Regions from separate parts of the Streptomyces sp. Je 1-4 4N24 genome, predicted to be linked through region 3. Evidence: predicted binding sites of a transcription regulator. Region 3 holds the regulator's gene; each other region holds the start of a gene.
What was found. The regulator HrcA, encoded in region 3, represses chaperone genes, less so after heat shock. The targets are predictions, from matches to a motif close to TTNGCACTCNGNNNNNCNGAGTGCNAA.

Region 1: the regulator HrcA is predicted to act here: its motif matches at 3,621-3,647, upstream of groES (co-chaperone GroES).
Region 2: the regulator HrcA is predicted to act here: its motif matches at 3,138-3,164, upstream of groL (chaperonin GroEL).

Annotation. Positions count from the first base shown of each region.
Region 1 is NZ_CP110836.1:5,246,377-5,254,161, forward strand. It holds gene SLV14N_RS23070 (hypothetical protein) at 1-110, shown strand, start outside; gene SLV14N_RS23075 (class I SAM-dependent methyltransferase) at 94-1,344, opposite strand; gene SLV14N_RS23080 (FtsW/RodA/SpoVE family cell cycle protein) at 1,910-3,262, opposite strand; gene groES (co-chaperone GroES) at 3,794-4,102, shown strand; gene groL (chaperonin GroEL) at 4,238-5,860, shown strand; gene SLV14N_RS23095 (hydroxyacid dehydrogenase) at 6,027-7,046, opposite strand; gene SLV14N_RS23100 (SDR family oxidoreductase) at 7,339-7,785, opposite strand, start outside.
Region 2 is NZ_CP110836.1:3,737,597-3,745,381, forward strand. It holds gene SLV14N_RS15925 (FG-GAP-like repeat-containing protein) at 1-515, opposite strand, end outside; gene SLV14N_RS15930 (hypothetical protein) at 754-1,062, shown strand; gene groL (chaperonin GroEL) at 1,386-3,011, opposite strand; gene SLV14N_RS15940 (cold-shock protein) at 3,326-3,529, opposite strand; gene SLV14N_RS15945 (MoaD/ThiS family protein) at 3,953-4,231, opposite strand; gene thrC (threonine synthase) at 4,310-5,593, opposite strand; SAM riboswitch class I at 5,611-5,771, opposite strand; gene SLV14N_RS15955 (glucosyl-3-phosphoglycerate synthase) at 5,944-6,906, shown strand; gene SLV14N_RS15960 (GntR family transcriptional regulator) at 6,928-7,683, opposite strand.
Region 3 is NZ_CP110836.1:6,180,726-6,188,510, reverse strand. It holds gene SLV14N_RS26940 (hypothetical protein) at 1-285, shown strand, start outside; gene SLV14N_RS26935 (16S rRNA (uracil(1498)-N(3))-methyltransferase) at 738-1,481, opposite strand; gene SLV14N_RS26930 (nitronate monooxygenase) at 1,478-2,566, opposite strand; gene dnaJ (molecular chaperone DnaJ) at 2,663-3,799, opposite strand; gene hrcA (heat-inducible transcriptional repressor HrcA) at 3,800-4,816, opposite strand; gene SLV14N_RS26915 (MBL fold metallo-hydrolase) at 5,011-5,745, shown strand; gene SLV14N_RS26910 (DUF3097 domain-containing protein) at 5,899-6,732, shown strand; gene SLV14N_RS26905 (Uma2 family endonuclease) at 6,710-7,279, opposite strand; gene hemW (radical SAM family heme chaperone HemW) at 7,387-7,785, opposite strand, start outside.

The sequences.
Region 1 (7,785 bases), 930 kb from region 3:
CCGACCACAGGCCGCTGGAGTACGAAGCGGGCCAGTGCACCTGCCAGCAGTACATCGGCCCGCAGCCGCTCTCCCAGATCTACGCCGAGGACCTCACCGACCTGGCGTGAGCGGGTCCGTGGCCGGGTGCCCCAGCAGCATGCTGGGGGCGCCGCCGACCCGGGTGAGGAAGATCGTGCAGGACCTGCGTCCGCCGCCGAGCTTCAGCTTCTTGCGCAGCTCCTCGGGCTCGACCGCGGAGCCCCGCTTCTTGATCACCGCGATACCGACCTCGCGCTCCCGCAGCAGCGCCTTGAGCTTCTTGACGTGGAACGGCAGCACATCGGTGATCGCATAGGCGGTCGCGTACGGCGTCGCGGTCAGCCGGTCCGCGGTGATGTAGGCGATCGTCGGGTCGATCAGCCGCCCGCCGACCTGCCGGGCCACATCCGCGACGAGATGGGCCCGGATCACCGCCCCGTCCGGCTCGTACAGCCAGTCACCGACCGGGCCGACCGGCGCGTGCGGCGCGTCGTCGCCGGCGGCCGGGTCCGGCAGCCCGGTGCCGAGTAGGGAGTCCCCGGCGGGAAGCAGGGTGGCGCGGCGGCCGCCGGGCACCGGCCGGGGCGCGCCGCCCTCACCCGTCCCGAACCACACCACGGCCTCCTTGACGTCGCCCCCGTCCGAGATCCACTCCGTCTCGGCATCCTCGGGCAGCGCCTCGTGCGGCACCCCCGGCGCGATCTTCAACGCCGCGACCGGTGCCTTACGGGCCGCCTCGACGGCCCAGGACAGCGGCGGCGCATACGCCTCGGGGTCGAAAATCCGGCCGCCCCGCGCCTTGCTGCGCCGCGCCGGATCCACGAACACCGCGTCATACCCGGCGACGTCCACCTCCGTCACATCCGCGCAGCGCACCTCGATCAGCTCCGCGAGCCCCAGCGCCTCGGCGTTGGCCCGCGCCGCCGCACAGGCCAACGGGTCACGGTCGACGGCCAGTACCCGGATCCCGGCCCGCGCCAGGGCGAGCGCGTCACCGCCGATGCCGCAGCACAGGTCGGCCAGCGTACGGACGCCCAGCGCGGCGAGGCGGGTGGCGCGGTGGGTGGCGACCGTGGCGCGGGTGGACTGCTCGACGCCGTTCGGCGTGAAGTACATCCGCCAGGCGTCCGCCCCGAACTTCGCCACCGCCCGCTGCCGGAGCCGCGCCTGCCCGAGCGCCGCGGAAACGAGCTCCGCGGGGTGCTCCCGCCGCAGCCGGGTGGCTGCCGCCAGCTCATCCGCCGGATCGTGGTCCCGCAATTCGGCCAGCAGGGCCTGGCCCTCCGGGGTGAGCAGGGTGGAAAAAGTGTCGAGCGCGTTCACGGTGTCATTGTCCTCCCACGTTTTCGGCCCTCCCGCCGTGGGTGTTGCTCGCCGTTGCGCCGGCGGCGGGCTGGGTGGTTGTCGGGTGCGGTGACGGGCCTCCGGGGCCTGGTGTGTGGACTGCTTCGCTTTACGTCCACACACCAGGCCCCTCCGGCCCGTCCCCTCCCGTGGGAGGAGTCAGTGACGGTGAGTGGGGGCGGGCGTCCGCAGACGGCACTTTCACTCCTGCTTCGCGAGGAGCACATGACCACCGACGATCACCCCACCAACCGCTTTTCCATCCCCCCACGGGAGGGGACGGGCCGGAGCGGGTGGGTGTCCGGACGTAAAGCGAAGCAGTCCGGACACCCACCCGCGCAGGCTCGTCACCGCACCCCGACAGCCCCGCGCAGCGGACCCGGCCCGCCGCGTGGGGGTACCTCCCACGCCCTTCAGGCAGTGGGGGAGCAACGGCGGGACAGCCGAAAACGTGGGGCCGAGGCCAAGCGCAGCGGACCGGCTCGCCGCCAGGCGCAACGGCGAGCAACACCCACGGCGGGACAGCCGAAAACGTGGGAAGAAATCAAGCCGGCTCACGCCGGCGTTGCGCGTGGTCGCTGATCCGTAGGAGGAGGGCGACCATCACCCAGTTCGCGACCAGGGAGGAGCCCCCCTTGGCGAGGAACGGGAGGGCCTTGCCGGTGAGGGGGATCAGGCCGGTGACGCCGCCGGAGACGACGAAGACCTGGAGCAGCAGCGCTCCGGACAGCCCGACGGCGAGCAGCTTGCCGAAGGGGTCGCGGGCGCTCAGCCCCACCCGCAGGCCACGCTGCGCCAGCAGCACGTACAGCATGATCACGGCCATCACCCCGGCCAGTCCCAGCTCTTCGCCGACGGTGGTGAGGATGAAGTCGCTGTTGCCGGCGAAGCCGATCAGCTCGGGGTGGCCCTGGCCCAGGCCGCTGCCGCTGATGCCGCCGCTGCCGAAGCTGAGCAGCGCCTGTCCGAGCTGGTCGGACATGTGCTCCGCCTGGCCGGCCTTGGTGAACGCCCGCATGGGGTCCAGCCAGGCGGTGACCCGGCCGTGGACATGCGGTTCGAGGGAGCCGACCACGGCCGCGCCGACCGTGGCCATCAGCAGACCGCACACCACCCAACTGGTGCGGTCGGTGGCCATGTAGAGCATGATCACGAAGACGCCGAAGAAGATCAGCGAAGTGCCGAGGTCCCGTTCGAAGATCAGCACCAGCAGGCTGATCGCCCAGATCGTGAAGATCGGTGCGAGCTGCCGCCCCGGGGGCAGCTGGATGCCCAGGGCGCGGCGTCCGGCCAGCGCCAGCGCATCGCGGTTGACGGTGAGATAGCCCGCGAAGAACACCGAGATCATGATCTTCACGAACTCACCGGGCTGCAGCGACAGGGGCCCCAGCAGGATCCAGCGCTTGGCGCCGTACATATCGGCGCCGAAGAAGGCCGGTGCCATCAGCAGCACCAGTGCGATCACCATCGTCAGATAGATGTAGCGCTGCAGGATGCGGTGGTCGCGCAGTATCAGGAGGATGGCGATGCAGACCGCCACTCCGATCGCCGTCCACACCAGCTGGCCGTTGGCCGCCGCGGCGGTCTTCAGCCGGGGCGTCTGCGCATAGGTGATGTCCAGGCGGTGCAGCAGCACCAGCCCGATCCCGGTCAGCAGGGTGGCCACCGGCAGGATCAGCGGATCGGCCCGGGGCGCGAAGCGGCGCAGGACCAGATGCGGGAGCAGCGCCATGAGCAGCATGGTGACGGTGAAGACGGCCAGCCCGCCGGGCAGTCGGCCGCTCATCGACAGACCGGTGTAGGTGTAGCCGAAGACCGCGATCAGGACGACGAGGGCGAGCAGCCGTGCCTCGGTTCTCCGCCGGTCCGGTGCCTGGGCCAGCGCGGCAAACGTCATGGTGCGTTCGACATCGCTCTCCGGGACCCTGGCCCTCCGGGGAACTCTGGTCGCTGCACACACGGGATTCCTCCGCCATTCGTCGAGGCCGCCGGCCGGCCGGGAACGGGTCCGGTTCGTCGGCCCGGCAGTCGGGGAGGTAGACGAGGCAGCCGGTGGCGTGGTTGCGAGGCCAGGAGTAGGTGTGTCCGATTTGGCGGGAAGCTGCCCGATGGATGCCTCGTCACCCGCCCCGCCCCCGCGAGGGATGCCCATGATCGCCGAATGCGGGCGGCCGCGGAACCCCGGCTCCGTACGGCCGCCACCCCCGGCTCCGTACGGCCGGTCAACCGCGGCGGGGGAAGAGCCCCCCGCCGCGCTGGCACTCCGCTTGACCGAGTGCTAACCGCGTCATAGTCTCAGCGTTGGCACTCTCCAGTGGGGAGTGCCAGACACAGCGACGGGCAGGTCCGGCACCCGCGACGACGGATCCACCTGGTCGCCACCTCAGACAGTTAACCCCGTGAGATCTCCGAAGGGGGAGGTCGGATCGTGACGACCACCAGCTCCAAGGTTGCCATCAAGCCGCTTGAGGACCGCATTGTGGTCCAGCCGCTCGACGCCGAGCAGACCACGGCCTCGGGCCTGGTCATTCCGGACACCGCCAAGGAGAAGCCCCAGGAGGGCGTCGTCCTGGCCGTGGGCCCGGGCCGGGTCGAGGACGGCAAGCGCGTCGAGCTCGACGTGAAGGTCGGCGACGTCGTGCTCTACAGCAAGTACGGCGGCACCGAGGTGAAGTACAACAACGAGGACTACCTCGTTCTCTCGGCTCGCGACGTTCTCGCGATCGTCGAGAAGTAAGTCACCCAGTTTTGCTGTGATCTGCGCCCCTGGTTCCCGCGTCTAAACAACCCGGGGCAGGGGCGCAGTTCGTTTGAGCGACAGCGGTCCCCACGCCGTGGCCGAGGATCGCAATGAGAGGACTTGAAGCAACCGATGGCGAAGATCCTGAAGTTCGACGAGGACGCCCGTCGCGCCCTTGAGCGCGGCGTCAACAAGCTTGCCGACACCGTCAAGGTGACGATCGGCCCCAAGGGCCGCAACGTCGTCATCGACAAGAAGTTCGGCGCGCCGACGATCACCAACGACGGTGTCACCATCGCGCGTGAGGTCGAGGTCGACGACCCGTACGAGAACCTGGGCGCCCAGCTCGTCAAGGAGGTGGCGACCAAGACCAACGACATCGCGGGTGACGGCACCACCACCGCCACCGTGCTGGCCCAGGCGCTGGTCCGCGAGGGTCTGCGCAACGTCGCCGCCGGCGCCTCCCCCGCCGCCCTGAAGAAGGGCATCGACGCCGCCGTCAAGGCCGTGTCCGACGAGCTCCTCGCGACCGCCCGTCCGATCGACGACAAGTCCGACATCGCCGCCGTGGCCGGCCTGTCCGCGCAGGACAAGCAGGTCGGCGAGCTCATCGCCGAGGCGATGGACAAGGTCGGCAAGGACGGTGTCATCACCGTCGAGGAGTCCAACACCTTCGGTCTGGAGCTGGACTTCACCGAGGGCATGGCCTTCGACAAGGGCTACCTCTCGCCGTACATGGTCACCGACCAGGAGCGGATGGAGGCCGTCCTCGAGGACCCGTACATCCTGATCCACCAGGGCAAGATCGCCTCGATCCAGGACCTGCTGCCGCTGCTGGAGAAGGTCATCCAGGCCGGTGCCTCCAAGCCGCTGCTGATCATCGCCGAGGACGTCGAGGGCGAGGCCCTGTCGACCCTCGTCGTCAACAAGATCCGTGGCACCTTCAACGCCGTGGCCGTCAAGGCCCCCGGCTTCGGTGACCGCCGCAAGGCGATGCTCGGCGACATGGCCACCCTCACCGGTGCCACCGTCATCGCCGAGGAGGTCGGCCTCAAGCTCGACCAGGCCGGTCTGGACGTGCTCGGCACCGCCCGCCGCGTGACCGTCACCAAGGACGACACCACCATCGTCGACGGTGGCGGCAAGGCCGAGGACGTCACCGGCCGGGTGGCCCAGATCAAGGCCGAGATCGAGACCACCGACTCGGACTGGGACCGCGAGAAGCTCCAAGAGCGCCTCGCCAAGCTCGCCGGTGGCGTCTGCGTCATCCGCGTGGGTGCGGCCACCGAGGTCGAGCTCAAGGAGAAGAAGCACCGTCTGGAGGACGCCATCTCCGCGACCCGCGCCGCGGTCGAGGAGGGCATCGTCTCCGGTGGTGGCTCCGCGCTGGTCCACGCCGGCAAGGTGCTGGAGGGCTCCCTCGGCAAGGAGGGTGACGAGGCCACCGGTGTCGCCGTCGTCCGCCGCGCCGTCGTCGAGCCGCTGCGCTGGATCGCGGAGAACGCCGGCCTCGAGGGCTACGTCATCACCGCGAAGGTCGCCGAGCAGGACAAGGGCAACGGCTTCAACGCCGCCACCGGCGAGTACGGCGACCTGGTCAAGGCCGGCGTCATCGACCCGGTCAAGGTCACCCGCTCCGCCCTGGAGAACGCCGCGTCGATCGCTTCGCTGCTCCTGACGACCGAGACCCTGGTCGTCGAGAAGCCCGCGGAGGAGGAGCCGGAGGCCGGTCACGGTCACGGCCACGCGCACTGACCTGAGCGCCGCGCTCGCTGATGTGAGCCGTCGCCCCGGCTGACGCGTTTCATCGGCCTGCTTCACCTGAGACCCGGTTCCCGCTGCTGCGGGGGCCGGGTCTTCGGGTTTTCCGGCGGGGACGGGAGTACGGCACCCACCCGCGCCGGGCAGGGGTCTGCCCGACTCATGCCGAGCGGTGCAGATCCTCCGGCCGTACGGGGGTGAGGAACGGACGGCCCTGGCCGTAGCGTTCGAGTTCGTCGAGGGCGTGGTCGGCCAGTCGGTGGAGTTCGGTGCCCAGCGACCCCGCCACATGCGGGGTCAGCAGCACGTTCGGCAGGTCGTACAACGGCGAGCCGGGGGGCGGGAGTTCGGGCTCGGTCACATCGAGGACGGCATGCAGCCGGCCGGTCACCAGCTCGGGGAGCAGGGCCGTCCCGTCGACCAGCGAGCCGCGGGCGGTGTTGATCAGGGTCGCGCCGTCGGGCATCAGGCCCAGTTCGCGGGCGCCGAGCAGATGGCGGGTGGCGGGCAGCTGCGGGGCGTGCACCGTGACGATGTCGCTCTCGGCGCAGAGGGCGTCGAGGGGGACCGTGGTCACGCCGAGCCGGGCGGCCTCGGCGGTGTCCACGTACGGGTCGTACAACAGGACGCGCAGGTCGAACGGGCGCAGCAGCTCGATGACGCGACGGCCGATGCGGGAGGCGCCGATGACGCCGACGGTGCGGCGGTAGTTGCCGGCCCCGGCGAGTTCGTGCGGCCAGTCATGGGGTGCCCGCAGGCCGCGGTAGCGGTGGGCGGAGTGCAGGACGCGCTTGTTGGCGAAGAGAACCGCGGCGAGGGTGTACTCGGCGACCGGGAGGGCGTTGGCGGCGGCGGCCGAGGTGACGGCGATACCGCGGTCCCAGCAGGCGTCGGTGAGGTGGTGCTTGACCGATCCGGCCGCGTGGACGACGGCCCGCAGCCGGGGGGCCGCGGCCAGGACCCGGCCGGTCAGGGGCGGTGCGCCCCAGCAGGTGAGCAGCACCTCGGCGTCGGCGAGGGCGGCGGCGATCCCGGGGGCGGGGTCGGCCAGATCGTGGGCGACGAGGCTCGGGTCGGTACGGGCGAGGGCCGCGAGGCGGGTGTGGTGGCGGCCGTCCAGGAGCCGCTCGGCGACACCCGGGCCCATCGACAGCAGCACGCTGGGCCGGACCGGCGGCATTCCCCCAGGCCCGGGGGGACTGTCGGAGGTGGGGTGCCTCGTGCTCAACGGACCTCCTTCGCCGGGGCGCGTCGGCGCTCGTCGCCGTCCCGTCCCTTCCCGTCCCTTCCCGTCGCTTCCCGTCGCTTCCCGTCCCTTCCCGTCGATGCGCGTCGTTGCGTGTCCTGTGCCGTTTCGCCGGGACGGGCCTGTGGGGGCGCCGGCTTTCCCGCACCCCACAGCCCCGCCCCGCACGCCACGGCCATGGCACCACCACGGCACCGCACCCGGCAAGAGGCGAAGTGACCAGGCGTCAGCGGGGCCCGTACTTCCGGCCGGTACGGGACGTCAGCCCGCTCAGCACGCCACGGGGCGCCAGCTTCACGGCGCCCATCAGCGCCTTGTACCGCGGGTCGGGAATGGAGAGCGACTTCCCCCGCGTCAGGTCCTTCATCGCGGCGTCGACCAGCTTGTCCGCGTCCAGCCACATCCACCCGGGGATGTTGTCCGTCCCCATCCCGGCGCGCTGGTGGAACTCGGTCCGTACGAACCCCGGGCACAGCGCCATCAACCGCACGCCGCTCCCCGCCAGATCGCGCGCCGCGCCCTGGGTGAACTGCACGACCCACGCCTTGCTCGCGCCGTAGGTGCCGCGCGGCACGAACGCCGCCACCGACGCCACATTGACCACCGCACCCCGGCGCCGGTCCCGCATCCCGCGCACCCCGGCCGTGGTCAGCCGCAGCACCGCCTCACAGTG
Region 2 (7,785 bases), 2.4 Mb from region 3:
CCGAAGCGGTCGTGCTTGGTGGGGGCCGGGTCGGCGAGCGTGGCGCTGCCCTTTCCGGAGAGGCCGCCGGATGCGCCCCACAGGATCTGGAGGGTGCCGCCGTCGGCGTCGCCCGCGACATCCTCGTGCGGGGCCGCGACGGCGAGGTCGGCGAAGCCGTCGGAGTTGAAGTCACCGGCGGCGAGGCTGCCGCCGAAGAGGTCGCCGGCCTCGGCCGCGCCGGGCACGCCCGGGGAGTTCTGGCTCACCGTGGTGTGCCGGGAGGCGTCCACGCCGTGCGCCGAACCGTAGAGCACGGTGACGGCACCGGCGGACTTCTTCCCGTCGACGGTCGCGGCCGGCGCGGCCACGGCGAGATCGCGGTAGCCGTCGCCGTTGAAGTCGCCCTGGCGGCCGTTGGCGGCCGGCGCGGCGCGGTCCGCGGCGGAGGCGGTGCCGGTGGCGGCCGTCAGCAACCCGGCCGCCAGCGCGGTCGCGGCCGCCGTGGCCAGGGTCGTACGGAGGTGCTTGGGCATGCGGGACTCTCCTGCTGCCTGCGGGATGCGCGGGGCAACCCGGCTGAATGAGGGGCCGGACCGCCGTGGGCCGCAGGAGGTGTTCTCCCCGTGCCCGTACGGCAGTTGGCGCCCAAGAGACCTGTGAGGCACGGGGAGGGTTGTAGTGAAGTGGTGACCGTGGCGTGAAGTAGAGGTGTGGGTGGCGGGGCGCGGCCGGGCCGGTTTCCGTACCGGCGGGGCGCAGTAGGGTCGGCGCATGGGGATCCGATTACGCCGCCCGTGGCGCGCCCGGCTGCTCGTGGCGGGCACCGCCCTCGTACTCGCCGCCGCCGGGGTGACGCTGCTGCTCCGGGGCGAGGCGCCACCGCCGTACGTGCCGCCGCAGCCGTCCGGGCCGCACGTCCCCCAGGTGGTCCAGTTCGCCTACGAGAGCACGCTGGACGTGGATCTCGACCCCCCGCCGGGACCGGCCACCCTGGTCGGCGCCGTCCTGCTGGCGGTGAGCGGGGGCCTGTGCGTCGGGGGCTGCTTCATCCGTCGCAAGGGCCGGGCGCGGCACCCCTGATCGCGCTTCCCCTCGCGCCCCGCGCGCAACGGATTCGGATTCCGTTCCCCCGTGAAGGTGCTCAGCCGCCGACCGGCCATCGGCCCCGACCGCCCCCGTACGAACCGTGGTTCGCATGGGCATGGCCCCTCTACGGCCTGCCCCCCGGGCCGGCGCGGTAAATCCCGTACGCCGCCCGGCGGAGACGATGCGGGCACGCCCGACGGAGACGGCACGGGCCACCCGGAAAAACGCCGCCGGGGCGGCACCCCTGGGAAGAGGGTGCCGCCCCGACGTACGTGTGGACGTGTGATCCGGGAGGATCAGCGTTCCGATCCAGAGGATCAGAAGTCCATGTCACCGCCCGGCATGCCGCCCGGAGCGCCCGCCGCGGCGGCCTTCTCCGGCTTGTCGGCGATGACGGCCTCGGTGGTGAGGAAGAGCGCCGCGATGGAGGCGGCGTTCTGCAGCGCGGAGCGGGTGACCTTGGCGGGGTCGATGATGCCTTCGGCGATCATGTCGACGTACTCGCCGGTCGCGGCGTTCAGACCGTGGCCGACGGCCAGGTTGCGCACCTTCTCCACCACGACGCCGCCCTCAAGGCCGCCGTTGACGGAGATCTGCTTGAGCGGGGCCTCCAGGGCGAGCTTCACGGCGTTGGCGCCGGTCGCCTCGTCACCGTCGAGGTCCAGCTTCTCGAAGACCGAGGAAGCCTGGAGCAGGGCGACGCCACCACCGGCGACGATGCCCTCCTCGACGGCCGCCTTCGCGTTGCGAACGGCGTCCTCGATGCGGTGCTTGCGCTCCTTGAGCTCGACCTCGGTGGCGGCACCGGCCTTGATGACGGCCACGCCGCCGGCCAGCTTCGCCAGACGCTCCTGGAGCTTCTCGCGGTCGTAGTCCGAGTCGCTGTTCTCGATCTCGGCACGGATCTGGTTGACGCGGCCCTGGACCTGCTCGCTGTCGCCGGCACCGTCGACGATGGTGGTCTCGTCCTTGGTGATGACGACCTTGCGGGCGCGGCCGAGCAGTTCGAGACCGGCGTTCTCCAGCTTGAGGCCGACCTCCTCGGAGATGACGGTGCCACCGGTGAGGATGGCGATGTCGCCGAGCATGGCCTTGCGGCGGTCACCGAAGCCCGGGGCCTTGACGGCGACGGACTTGAAGGTGCCACGGATCTTGTTGACGACCAGGGTCGACAGGGCCTCGCCCTCGACGTCCTCGGCGATGATCAGCAGCGGCTTGCCGGACTGCATGACCTTCTCCAGGAGCGGCAGCAGGTCCTTCACGCTGCCGATCTTGGAGTTGACGATGAGGATGTAGGGGTCGTCGAGCGACGCCTCCATACGCTCCATGTCGGTGGCGAAGTACGCCGAGATGTAGCCCTTGTCGAAGCGCATACCCTCGGTGAGCTCCAGCTCCAGACCGAAGGTCTGGGACTCCTCGACGGTGATGACGCCTTCCTTGCCGACCTTGTCCATGGCCTCGGCGATCAGCTCGCCGATCTGGGTGTCAGCGGCGGAGATGGAGGCGGTCGAAGCGATCTGCTCCTTGGTCTCCACGTCCTTGGCCTGCTCCAGCAGGGCGGCGGAGACGGCCTCGACGGCACGCTCGATACCGCGCTTGAGGGCCATCGGGTTGGCGCCGGCGGCGACGTTGCGCAGGCCCTCGCGGACCAGAGCCTGGGCCAGGACGGTCGCGGTCGTCGTGCCGTCACCGGCGACGTCGTCCGTCTTCTTCGCGACCTCCTTGACCAGCTCGGCGCCGATCTTCTCGTACGGGTCCTCGAGCTCGATCTCCTTGGCGATGGAAACACCATCGTTGGTGATCGTGGGGGCGCCCCACTTCTTCTCGAGGACGACGTTGCGGCCCTTGGGGCCGAGGGTGACCTTGACGGCGTCGGCGAGCTGGTTCATCCCGCGCTCGAGACCGCGCCGTGCCTCCTCGTCGAACGCGATGATCTTGGCCATGTGAAGTGGTCCTCCCGGACTGGGGTGGATTGCTCCGGACCGCGCTGGCGCCCGCGACGGACGACCTGCAGACCTGTGTGGTTCCTTGCCCCACGCGGTCTGCGGGCCTCACCGACCCGGTCCTTCTTGTCACTCTCACTGGGAGAGTGCTAACGCCAATGATTAGCACTCGTGGGGTGCGAGTGCAAGCGCCCGGAGGGCGCCCCGCCCACCCGGCTGACAACAGAAGGCGGCCGACCGGGGGGGCGCACAGTCGAAGGCCCGTACCCCCCTCAGGGGTACGGGCCTTCCTCACGCAGCAGTTGGTCGGCGCCTCAGCCGGCCACCCGGACCATGTCCGCCTGCGGCCCCTTCTGGCCCTGCGAGATCTCGAACTCGACTCGCTGACCCTCCTCAAGGGTGCGGTAGCCGTCCATCTGGATCGCGCTGTAGTGGACGAAAACATCCGCACCACCGTCGACCGCGATGAAGCCGTACCCCTTCTCCGCGTTGAACCACTTGACGGTGCCCTGAGCCATGCCTAACTCCCCTATTACTGGCCCTTGCGCAGGACCGCACTCCGCGGACCCGGGTCAGACCTCACCCCGCGAAAGGCCCGTGGGGTGTGCGCCGGAACGCGTCGACCGCCGCTGAATGTATCTGCACAGATGCCCAGAGCAACAGGTCAATCGGACGAGAAATCTGGCGCCGGAGAATCGGCAATATGCGGCGAAATCCTGGTTCTCCAGGGCAAGTCGGGCCGGGCATAGCGCACCTAGGCGACAAATACCGCCCACACTTTGGACACAACTGACCGCGAACACATATGCGTTCGGCACGCTCACGGTGATATCCGGAGGGGGATCACCCCAATGGTATCTCCTTTCACAACACGGAATTGCCCCGTCCGCTTTCTGGCGGACGGGGCAATTCCGGTCATGCAGGAGAAGAGTTGGCGCAAATCAGCAGCCGCCGGCCACGGCCGGGATGATCGAGATGCCGGCGCCGTCCGGGGTGGGCGTCTCCAGGCCCTGCTCGAAGCGCACATCGTCGTCGTTGACGTACACGTTCACGAAGCGGCGCAGCTTGCCGGCGTCGTCCAGCACACGGGCCGCGATGCCCTGGTGGTTCTGCTCCAGGTCGGCGATCACCTCGGAGAGGGTCGCGCCCTCGGCGGGGACCTCGGCCTGGCCACCGGTGTACGTGCGGAGGATGGTGGGGATGCGGACCTTGACGCTCATGGTTCTGCCTTCCAGGGGTACGGGGTACGAGTTCGGGGGGCTGGGGCGCGGCCTCGTCCACCGGACGGGCCGTCGGCCTCAGCTGTCCAGGCCGGCCGCGCGGAACGCGTCCAGGTTCGGACGGATCGTGGCCGTGGGCCCGGAGGTCGGGGCGACCGCGTCGAGTGTCTTGAGGCCGTCACCGGTGTTCAGGACGACGGTGGTCAGGGACGGGTCGAGCAGACCGTCCTCGATCAGCTTCTTGGTCACGCCGACGGTCACTCCGCCCGCGGTCTCCGCGAAGATCCCTTCCGTCCTGGCCAGCAGCTTGATCGCGTCGACCACCTGCTCGTCGTTGACATCCTCCACGGCACCGCCCGTACGGCGCGCGATGTCGAGCACATACGGCCCGTCGGCCGGGTTGCCGATCGCCAGCGACTTGGCGATGGTGTTCGGCTTCTGCGGGCGCACGACCTCATGTCCGGCCTTGAAGGCCGTGGACACCGGCGAGCAGCCCTCCGCCTGGGCGCCGAAGATCTTGTACGGCTTGTCCTCGACCAGGCCGAGGGCGATCAGCTCCTTGAGCCCCTTGTCGATCTTCGTGAGCTGGGAGCCGGACGCGATCGGGATGACGATCTGGTCCGGGAGCCGCCAGCCCAGCTGCTCGCAGATCTCGTAGGCGAGCGTCTTGGAACCCTCGCCGTAGTACGGCCGCAGATTGACGTTGACGAAGCCCCAGCCCTCGCCCAGCGGGTCGCCGATGAGCTCCGAGCAGAAGCGGTTGACGTCGTCGTAGTTGCCCTCGATGCCGACCAGGTCACCGCCGTAGACCGCAGCCATGACGACCTTGCCGGCCTCCAGGTCGTGCGGGATGAACACACAGGACTTGAAACCGGCCCGGCTGGCCGCGGCGCCGACCGCACCGGCGAGGTTGCCGGTGGAGGAGCAGGAGAGGGTGGTGAAGCCGAAGGCGCGGGCTGCCTCGACGGCGATCGCCACGACGCGGTCCTTGAAGGAGTGCGTCGGGTTGCCCGAGTCGTCCTTCACGTACAGCCCGCCGGTGACGCCCAGCTCGGCGGCGAGCCGGTCGGCCTGGACGAGCTTGGTGAAGCCGGGGTTCAGGTTGGGCTTGTCGGCCACGTCGGTGGGGACGGGCAGCAGCGGGGCGTAGCGCCAGATGTTGTTCGGACCGGCCTCGATCTGCTTCCGCAGGCTCTCCGGGTCGCCGCTCGGCAGGTCGTACGCGACTTCGAGCGGCCCGAAACATTCCTGGCACGCGAAGATCGGGCCGAGCGCGAAGCGCTGTCCGCACTCGCGGCAGGACAGGGCGGCGGCGGGACCCAGAGCGACGGTGGGGGTGTTTTCGGTGACTTGCACAGCCATGGAGGCGAGGCCCTTTCTCCTCATCTTCCTCGCGACGAATCTCGCCACGAGACGGATTTGGCACCTTCCCTAGCCGGGAGCCTCACGCGCGCTGGACATGAGCGTCCTGGCGGCAAGACCGGCTGGAGGGTTGCCGGGGCTTCAACGGGCCGTATCCCTCTGCCCCTCTGGATGAGCGGTATGGCGCTGGGCCGAAACCCAGGCGTTTGTGGCGCGGCGACCCCGACATGCGACGGTCATCCGCGTTGTTCAAGACTGTAACCGAAGGCACTGACAGTTGAGATAGTCGTCCGAACCGCGAGATGGATCACACAGACCGCCGATCGGGCGGCGACCGAGGAGTCGTAGACGTGCTGGAAGAGGTGGAGGGCTGGCTGAGCAGCCACTCCTGGTCCGCCGCGGACCGCCCGCTGGGGCAGCTGCTGGAGGCTAAGCGCCAGACGGGTCGTACGGTCAGCGTCGTACTGCCCGCGCTCGACGAGGAGGCCACCGTCGGGGCGATCGTGTCAGTGATCCGCGCCGAGCTGATGACCGACACGGTCCCGCTCGTCGATGAGCTGGTGGTGCTGGACTCCGGCTCCACCGACCGCACCGCCGAGGTCGCGGCGGCGGCCGGCGCCCGGGTCGTGTCCCGCGACAGCGTCCTCCCGCGCCTGCCCGCGCTGCCCGGCAAGGGCGAGGTGCTCTGGCGCTCCCTGCTGGCCACCACCGGCGACATCATCTGCTTCATCGACGCCGACCTGCGCGAATTCTCCTCCGCCTTCGTCTCCGGGATCATCGGCCCGCTGCTGACGGATCCGGACATCCAGTTCGTGAAGGCGATGTACGACCGCCCGCTGGAGACCGCCGGCGAAGGCGCCGGGGCCGGACAGGGCGGCCGGGTGACGGAGCTGGTCGCCCGCCCCCTCCTCAATCTCCACTGGCCGCAGCTGGCCGGCTTCGTCCAGCCCCTGGGCGGCGAGTACGCGGCCCGCCGCTCCCTCCTGGAACGCCTGCCGTTCCCGGTCGGCTACGGCGTGGAGCTCGGCCTGCTCGTCGACGCCCTGCACACCGTCGGCCTCGACGCCCTCGCCCAGGTGGACGTCGGCGTACGCAAACACCGCCACCAGGACGGCCAGGCCCTGGGCCGAATGGCCGCCGCCATCTACCGCACCGCACAACTACGCCTGACCCGCGGCCACTTGGTCCGCCCCCGCCTCACCCAGTTCGACCGCGGCGACGAGGGCTTCGTCCCCCGCACAACGGAAGTGGACACCGAGGAACGCCCCCCAATGGCCGAAATCCCGGAGTACGCGGAGCGGCGGGCGGCGTGAGCGCTCTCGCGGCCTGAGCACTCAGGCGTCGAAGTCGTACTCCAGCACGTAGGCGGACGAGTCGAGGATCATCTCGTTGACCTCTACGGTGCGCCCGTCCGCGGTCATGGCCGTGCGGCTGATGAGAATGACGGGCGTGCCCGCCGGAAGGCGCAGCCGGTCGGCCTCCTCCGACGCCGGCATGCGTGAGCGCATCTCTTCCCGGAAACGGGCGGGAGCCGCGCCCAGCTCGGCGAGCCGGGCGTACGTGCCGCCCGCCCCGGCGTCCGGCTGCGTGATCGCCGATCCCGCGACAAGAGCGGCGGGGAGGTAGGAGGTGGACAGCAGCACTGGCTTACCGTCGAGCACGAACCGACGGCGCCGCACGGTGACAGCGTCTCCGGGCGCGATGTCCAACCGCGCCGCGACATCGCCTGATACCTGCTCCTCGTCGACGGTGACTTCGTCCACCACCAGATCACGCTCCGGGACGTCGGCCGCCCAGACCGACTGCCCTTGACCCCACTGCTCCCGGGCCAGCCGCGGAACACCCCGGCGCCGGATCGGCTGGAAGTCCCGCACGAAGACACCGGCGCCCTTACGGGCCTCGGCGAGCCCCTCGGAGGTGAGAACGCCGAGTGCCTGACGCGCCGTCATCCGGGCCACTCCGTGCCGGTCCATCAGGTCGTTCTCTCCGGGCAGCCGGTCACCGGGCCGGAACTCCCCCGCTGTGATCGCCCGCTTCAGCGCGTCGGCGATCCGGCGGTACTTGGGCAACGAGCTCTCCTGTGCGGCCATGGCGACGCATCCCTCCTGGCGATCTCTAGACATCCTAGAGATCTGTTCGAGTGCTACTGCGCCCCCGGCACTCGACTTCTCTAGAGATCCCATTGACGCTAC
Region 3 (7,785 bases):
GGCACGCTCACCCCGGAGGACCTCCTGACCCATGCCGCCCCCGCGCGCCAGGGCCTGTCCCACCTCCTCCGCCTGCTCAACTCCTCGGACCGGCAGGCAAACCAGCGGGCGGTCCGGCAGGTGGACCGGCAGGAGCTGCGGACCCGGGCGACCGCGCTGACCGCGGAACATCTGGGCAGCGACCCCGAGGCCTGGGCCGTCTGTCTCCAGCTGCTGCCGACCTTCGCCGGCACCCTCACGGAGCTGTTCGCGACGGCGGCCGCGATCGTGCGCCCCCCGGCCTGAGCGCCGGGAGCAGCAGCCCGTTTCTCCGCCACCGGCAAGGCGCACCGGACCACCTAGGTAAAGCCCCACCGGCCTTTCCCCCTCCCCCAACGGGAGGGGACGGGCCGGAGCGGGTGGGGTGCCGGACGTAAAGCGCAGCAGTCCGGCACCCCACCCGCGGAGGCCCGTCACCGCACCCCGACAGCCCCGCGCAGCGGCCCCCGCCCGCCGCCAGGCGCAACGGCGAACAACCGCCACGGCGGGCCAGCCGAAACGTGGGGCGGGGCCGAAGGCAAAGCGCAGCGGACCGGCCCGCCGCCAGGCGCAACGGCGAGCAACACCCACGGCGGGACGGCCGACAACGTGGGCCGAAGGCAAAGCGCAACGCACGGCGGGGGCACCGCGCAGCGGGCCACAAACGGCGAGCAACACCCACGGCGGGTCAGACAAAAACGTGGGCCCGAGGCAAAGCCTCAGCTCCACCGCCCCGTCCGCCCCAGCAGCAGCGCGGTGGCCGCGGTGCCTGCCGTGGAGGTGCGCAGGACGGTCGTCCCCAGGCGGTACGGCTTGGCGCCGGCCTCGGCGAAGGTGGTGAGCTCCTCCGGGGAGACACCGCCTTCCGGGCCGACGACCAGCACGATCCGTCCCTCGGCGGGGAGTTCGGCCGTTGCGAGCGGCGTGCTGCCCTCCTCGTGGAGGACGGCCGCGAAGTCGGCGTCGGCGAGCAGCGCGGCCACCTGCTTGGTCGTCAGCGGGTCCGCGACCTCGGGGAAGGTCAGCCGGCGCGACTGCTTGCCCGCCTCGCGGGCGGTGGCGCGCCATTTGCCCAGCGCCTTGGCGGCCCGCTCACCCTTCCACTGGGTGACGCAACGCGCCGCGGGCCAGGGCACGATGGCGTCCACCCCGGTCTCGGTCATCGTCTCGACGGCCAGCTCACCGCGGTCCCCCTTGGGGAGTGCCTGGACGACGGTGATCGTGGGGCGGGGCGGGTCCTCGGTGCGCAGCTCGGCGACCGCGACGGTGAGCCTGTCCTTGCCCTCGACGGCGGTGACCGTGCCGTACGCGCCGGTGCCGTGCCCGTCCGTCAGCACGACCTCCTCGCCGGCCCGCAGCCGGCGCACCGAGACCGCGTGCCGGCCCTCGGGACCGTCCAGGGTCAGCGTGCCGCCGGCCCGTGCACCCGCGAGGGACTCGACGAGGAAGACCGGCGCGGTCATGAGGCACTGCCGGTGGCGGGAAAGTTCAACGTGGCGCGTGCCGCGTCCAGTTCGGCCGCCAGCACCTCCACCAGCTGCCGGGCGGGCAGCTCCCGCGCCAGCCGGTGCCCCTGCCCCGCCCACAGGTTCATGCCCTGGGCGTCGCCCGCCTTGGCCGCGGCCTTGCGCACGGTGGAGGTGAGGTAGTGGACGGCCGGGTAGGCGGCCGGTGCGTACGGGCCGTGCTCGCGCATGAAGCGGTTGACCAGCCCGCGGGCCGGCCGCCCGGAGAACGCCCGGGTCAACTCCGTATGCGTGAACAGGGGGTTGGTCAGGGCCTGCTTGTGCAGCGGGTTGGCGCCCGACTCGGGGGTGGCGAGGAAGGCGGTGCCCAGCTGCGCCATGCTCGCTCCGGCGGCCAGCACCGCCGCGATCTGCGCCCCGCGCATCAGCCCGCCCGCGGCGATCATCGGAATCTGCACGGCCTCCCGGACCTGGCCGAGCGCCGCCAGCAGCCCCAGCCCCGCGCCGGTCCCGTCCGCATGCGGATCGTCCCGGTGGGTGCCCTGGTGGCCGCCGGCCTCCACGCCCTGCACACACACCGCGTCCGCACCCGACCACTGCGCGGCCTGCGCCTCGGCAGCGGTGGTGACCGTGACGACGGTGTACGTACCGACCTTGGCGAACGCGTCCAGGACGGCGCGCGAGGGGCAGCCGAAGGTGAAGGACACCACCGGCACCGGGTCCTCGCGCAGTATCGCGAGCTTGGCCTCGTAGCCGTCGTCGATGGGCCCGTCGGTGTCACCGAGATCGGTCTCGTACCAGGTGACCTCGCCGGCGAGCTGTTCGCGGTAGACCTCGACGACGGAGCCGTCGGCCAGGGAGGGCTGCGGCATGAAGAGGTTGACGCCGAAGGGCCGGTCGGTCAGCGACCGCAGCTGTTTGATCTCCTGGTACATGCCGTCGGCGGTTTTGTAGCCGGCGGCGAGGAAGCCGAGACCGCCGGCGCCGCAGACGGCGGCGGCCAGCTCGGGTCCGGAGCCGCCTCCCGCCATCGGGGCCTGCACGATCGGGTAGCGGCAGAGATCGGTCAGTGCAGTGGGCATGAGCACATCGTGTCACGCCCACCCCCTCGCTCCGAACCGGGGAGGCGGCTGCCGCGGGGGTCCGCGGCAGCTCCGCGGACCCCGGGCCGACCTGGGCTATCGCCCGTTGAACGCATCCTTCAGACGCGAGAACAACCCCTGCTGCCCCGGCTGGAACTGCCCCGTGGGCCGCTCCTCGCCGCGGAGCTTGGCCAGCCGCCGCAGCACCTCCTCCTGCTCGGGGTCGAGCTTGGAAGGTGTCTGTACCTCGACATGGACGATGAGGTCGCCGCGGCCACCGCCGCGCAGATGGGTCACACCGCGCTGGTGCAGCGGGATCGACTGGCCGGACTGGGTACCGGGCCGGACATCGATCTCCTCCACCCCGTCCAGCGTCTCCAGCGGGCACTTCGTGCCCAGCGCCGCCGCTGTCATCGGGATGGTGACCGTGCAGTGCAGATCGTCGCCGCGCCGCTGGAAGACCGCGTGCGGCAGCTCGTGGATCTCCACGTAGAGGTCGCCGGCGGGGCCGCCGCCGGGGCCGACCTCACCCTCGCCCGCGAGCTGGATGCGGGTGCCGTTGTCGACACCGGCCGGGATCTTGACGGTCAGCGTGCGGCGGGAGCGGATACGTCCGTCGCCCGCGCACTCGTGGCACGGCGTCGGGACGACCGTGCCGAAGCCCTGGCACTGCGGGCAGGGCCGCGAGGTCATGACCTGGCCCAGGAACGACCGGGTGACCTGCGAGACCTCACCGCGGCCGCGGCACATGTCACAGGTCTGCGCCGAGGTGCCCGGCGCCGCGCCCTCACCGCTGCACGTCGTACAGACGACGGCGGTGTCGACCTGGATGTCCTTGGTCGTGCCGAAGGCCGCTTCGTTCAGCTCGACATCGAGCCGGATCATGGCGTCCTGGCCACGGCGGGTGCGCGAGCGCGGCCCGCGCTGCGACGCGGTGCCGAAGAACGCGTCCATGATGTCGGAGAAGTTGCCGAAGCCCGCGCCGAAGCCGCCCGCGCCCTGGCCGCCGCCCGCCTGCGAGAGGGGGTCGCCGCCGAGGTCGTAGACCTGCTTCTTCTGCGGATCCGAGAGGACCTCGTAAGCGGCGTTGATCTCCTTGAACCGCTCCTGGGTCTTGGGATCCGGGTTCACATCCGGGTGCAGCTCGCGCGCCAGCCGGCGGAAGGCCTTCTTGATCTGGTCCTGCGAGGCGTCACGGCCGATGCCGAGGACCGAGTAGTAATCCGTGGCCACTTACGACTCCGCGAGGATTTGTCCGACGTAACGTGCCACTGCGCGTACCGCTCCCATCGTTCCGGGGTAGTCCATGCGGGTCGGTCCGACCACGCCGAGTTTGGCGACTGCCTCGTCGCCCGAACCGTAGCCGACCGTGACGACCGATGTGGACGCCAGGCCTTCGTGGGCATTCTCATGCCCGATGCGTACGGTCATGCCCGAGTCCTTGGCCTCGCCGAGCAGCTTGAGCATCACCACATGCTCCTCAAGTGCCTCCAGCACCGGCCGGATGGTCAGCGGGAAATCGTGCCCGAAGCGCGTGAGATTGGCGGTACCGCCGATCATCAGCCGCTCTTCGGTCTCCTCCACCAAAGTCTCCAGCAACACCGACAGCACTGTCGAGACCGTGCCGCGGTCGTCCTGCTCGAAGGACTCCGGGAGATCCTGCACCAACTGCGGCACATCCGCGAACCGGCGCCCCACGACCCGGCTGTTGAGCCGGGCCCGCAGATCCGCCAGCGAGGTCTCGCCGAACGGTGCCTGGCAGTCGATCAGCCGCTGCTCGACCCGCCCGGTGTCCGTGATCAGCACCAGCATCAGCCGGGCCGGGGCCAGCGCCAGCAGCTCGACGTGCCGGACGGTGGACCGGGTCAGGGACGGGTACTGCACGACCGCGACCTGCCGGGTCAGCTGCGCCAGCAGCCGGACCGTGCGGCCCACCACGTCGTCGAGATCGACGGCGCCGTCCAGGAAATTCTGGATCGCCCGCCGCTCCGGGCTGGACAGCGGCTTCACACCGGCCAGCTTGTCGACGAACAGGCGGTAGCCCTTGTCGGTCGGGATCCGCCCGGCACTCGTGTGCGGCTGGGCGATGAAGCCCTCGTCCTCCAGGACCGCCATGTCGTTGCGGACGGTGGCCGGGGAGACGCCGAGCTGATGGCGTTCGGTGAGGGCCTTGGAGCCGACCGGCTCCTCCGTCCCCACATAGTCCTGGACGATGGCGCGCAGCACTTCGAGCCTGCGTTCACTGAGCATCCCGCGCACCTCCTGTCCGGCCGTCCGCCGTATCGACTCTCCTGGCACTCACACGGGCCGAGTGCCAGACCCGGAGCCAGTGTACGGCCGAGTAGCACGCACACGGCAAGGGCAGCCGCGCACGGCACCCGCCCGATGACCGTGTTCGGCCGATCTGTCGGGCAACGCTATCGCGATGGCGCTAGCGTCTCGGTATGCACACTGCTTGGGAAGAGGCCGGTTGGGAACAGCTCGGTGACGGTGTCGCCAGACGCCGTATGCCGGGGTGGGACGAGACGATCGGGGTGATCGCGGGAACCACCGGCGTCATGATCGTCGACACCGGCGCGACCCTGCGCGACGGCGCGGATCTGCGGCGTGCGATCCGCGGGGTGCTGGGCCGCGGAGTGACGCATGTCGCGCTCACCCACCCGCATTTCGATCATGTGCTGGGCACCGCCGCCTTCGCGGGCGTCGAGGTCTTCGGCGCGGCCGGGCTGGGCGAGCTGCTGCGCCGCGGCAAGGACGTACTGCGGCACGACGCGATGCGGCACGGCGTCGGCCGGGACGCCGCCGCCGAGGCCGCCGATCTGCTGGTCGCCCCGCACCACCACGTCCACGACCAGCTGACCGTGGAGCTCGGCGACCGGCAGGTGCTGCTCGCCAACGTCGGCCCCGGTCACACGGCCCACGATCTGGCGGTCCTGGTACCGGGCCGGGGAGGGTCCCCGGAGATCGTCTTCTGCGGCGATCTGGTCGAGGAGTCCGGCGAACCCCAGGCGGGCCCGGACGCGCTGCCGCAGCGGTGGCCCGGCGCACTGGACCGGCTGCTGGCCCTCGGCGGCGAGGACGCACGGTATGTGCCCGGCCACGGCGCCGTGGTGGACGCCCGCTTCGTCCGCGCCCAACGGGACGCCCTCGCCGCCCGCTTCGGCGTCGCCCCCTCCTGACCACCGCCCGCTCACCCACGGACAGGCCCCCATGCAGAGCAGGCGCTACGGCCCCGATCGCACCCCGCCCTGACTGCACCCCCCCGGGGGGGGCGCCCCCCGGCCCCCCGCCGGCCGAAACACCGACCACCCGCAGAGAACAGGCCCCACCCGATGCAGAACAGGCACTACAGCCCCGACCTCACCCCGTCCTGGAAGAAGCAGCGGCCCGCACCCGAGGTGCCCGCAGAGCCCGATCTGGTCGTCGAGGAGGTCACCTCGGGTTTCTGCGGCGCCGTGATCCGCTGCGAGAAGACGGCGCAGGGCCCGACGGTCACCCTGGAGGACCGCTTCGGCAAGCACCGCGTCTTTCCCATGGAACCGCGCGGCTTCCTCCTGGAGGGCAAGGTGGTCACGCTCGTACGCCCCCAGGGCGCGCCGGCGCAGAGCGGCCCCGCACGAACGGCCTCGGGCTCTCTCGCCGTGCCCGGCGCCCGCGCACGGGTCGCCCGCGCCGGGCGCATCTATGTGGAGGGCCGGCACGACGCCGAGCTGGTGGAGCGGGTGTGGGGCGACGACCTGCGCATCGAGGGCGTCGTCGTGGAGTACCTGGAGGGCATCGACGACCTGCCGGCGATCGTCCGCGGCTTCTCCCCCGGCCCGGACGCCCGCCTCGGCGTCCTCGTCGACCATCTCGTGCCCGGCTCGAAGGAGTCCCGTATCGCGGCCGGGGTGACCGGTGCCCATGCGCTGGTGGTGGGCCACCCGTACATCGACGTCTGGGAGGCGGTGAAGCCGTCCTCGGTCGGCATCCCCGCCTGGCCGTCCGTCCCGCACGGCCAGGACTGGAAGACGGGCGTGTGCCGGGCCCTGGGCTGGCCGGAGAACACCGGGGCCGCCTGGCAGCGGATCCTGTCCTGCGTGCGGTCCTACAAGGACCTGGAGCCGGCGCTGCTGGGGAGGGTGGAGGAGCTGATCGACTTCGTTACGGGCGGCGGTGACGTGTGACGGCAGGAAGGGTTCCGAACCGGGAGGTGTCCAGCTTGATGCCGAGGGTGTCGACGCGGAGAGGAACACCGAACGAGACGGTGCGCTGAACCTCGTAGTCGGCGTCCTCTCCCGCGCCGTCCGGTTCCGTCAGCAGTACACAGCGGGCGTCATACGGGTCGACGATCAGATACGCGGGGATTCTCCCTGCGGCGTAGATGGAGCGCTTCAGGCCGTAGTCGCGGTCGGCGCTGCGCAGGGAAACCACCTCGAGCAGCAGCGTCACGTCCGAAGCGGGTACGAGCCATCCGGAACCCTGGCACCTTCCGCGCTCCATCACCACGAGGTCGGGCTGCGGCTTGCTGACCTCCCCCGGGATCGAGAGATGCTGTGTCGCGAATCTTTGCCAGCGGTCGTGCGGAATCTGGCCCGTCACCTCGCTGACGATCCTGTTGTGGGCGATGTCCGTCCCGCCGGTCAGCAGAATCTCCCGGCGCAGGAGCTCCGCCCGGAGCCCTTCTGGAGGCTCGAACTCCGCGAAGTACTCCTCGATGCACTGATCGTGCACTATGGCCAACCGCCCAACTGTCCCTGCCTGCCGATGTGTTGCCTGCAGCCTAGGGACAGCGATGCCCGGTGGGCCGGGTCTCGGGGTGAGATCCCTCAGCCGAGTGATCAGTCCACCAGATCCCGCACCACCGCGTCCGCCAGCAGCCGCCCCCGGAGGGTCAGCACGGCACGGCCGCGCTCGTAGGGAGACGGCTCCAGGAGGCCGTCGGCCAGCGCACGTGCCGCCGCCCGCGCTCCCGCCGGGGCCAGGATGTCCAGCGGGCAGCCGTCCGCCAGCCGCAGTTCCAGGAGGATGCGTTCGACCCGGCGGTCCTCGTCCGACAGGATCTCCCGGCCGGCGCCCGGGGAGCGGCCCTCGCCGAGGGCCTGGGCGTAGGCGCCGGGGTGTTTGACGTTCCACCAGCGGACGCCGCCGACGTGGCTGTGGGCGCCGGGGCCGGCGCCCCACCAGTCGGCGCCGGTCCAGTAGAGCTCGTTGTGGCGGCAGCGGGCGGCGTCGGTGGT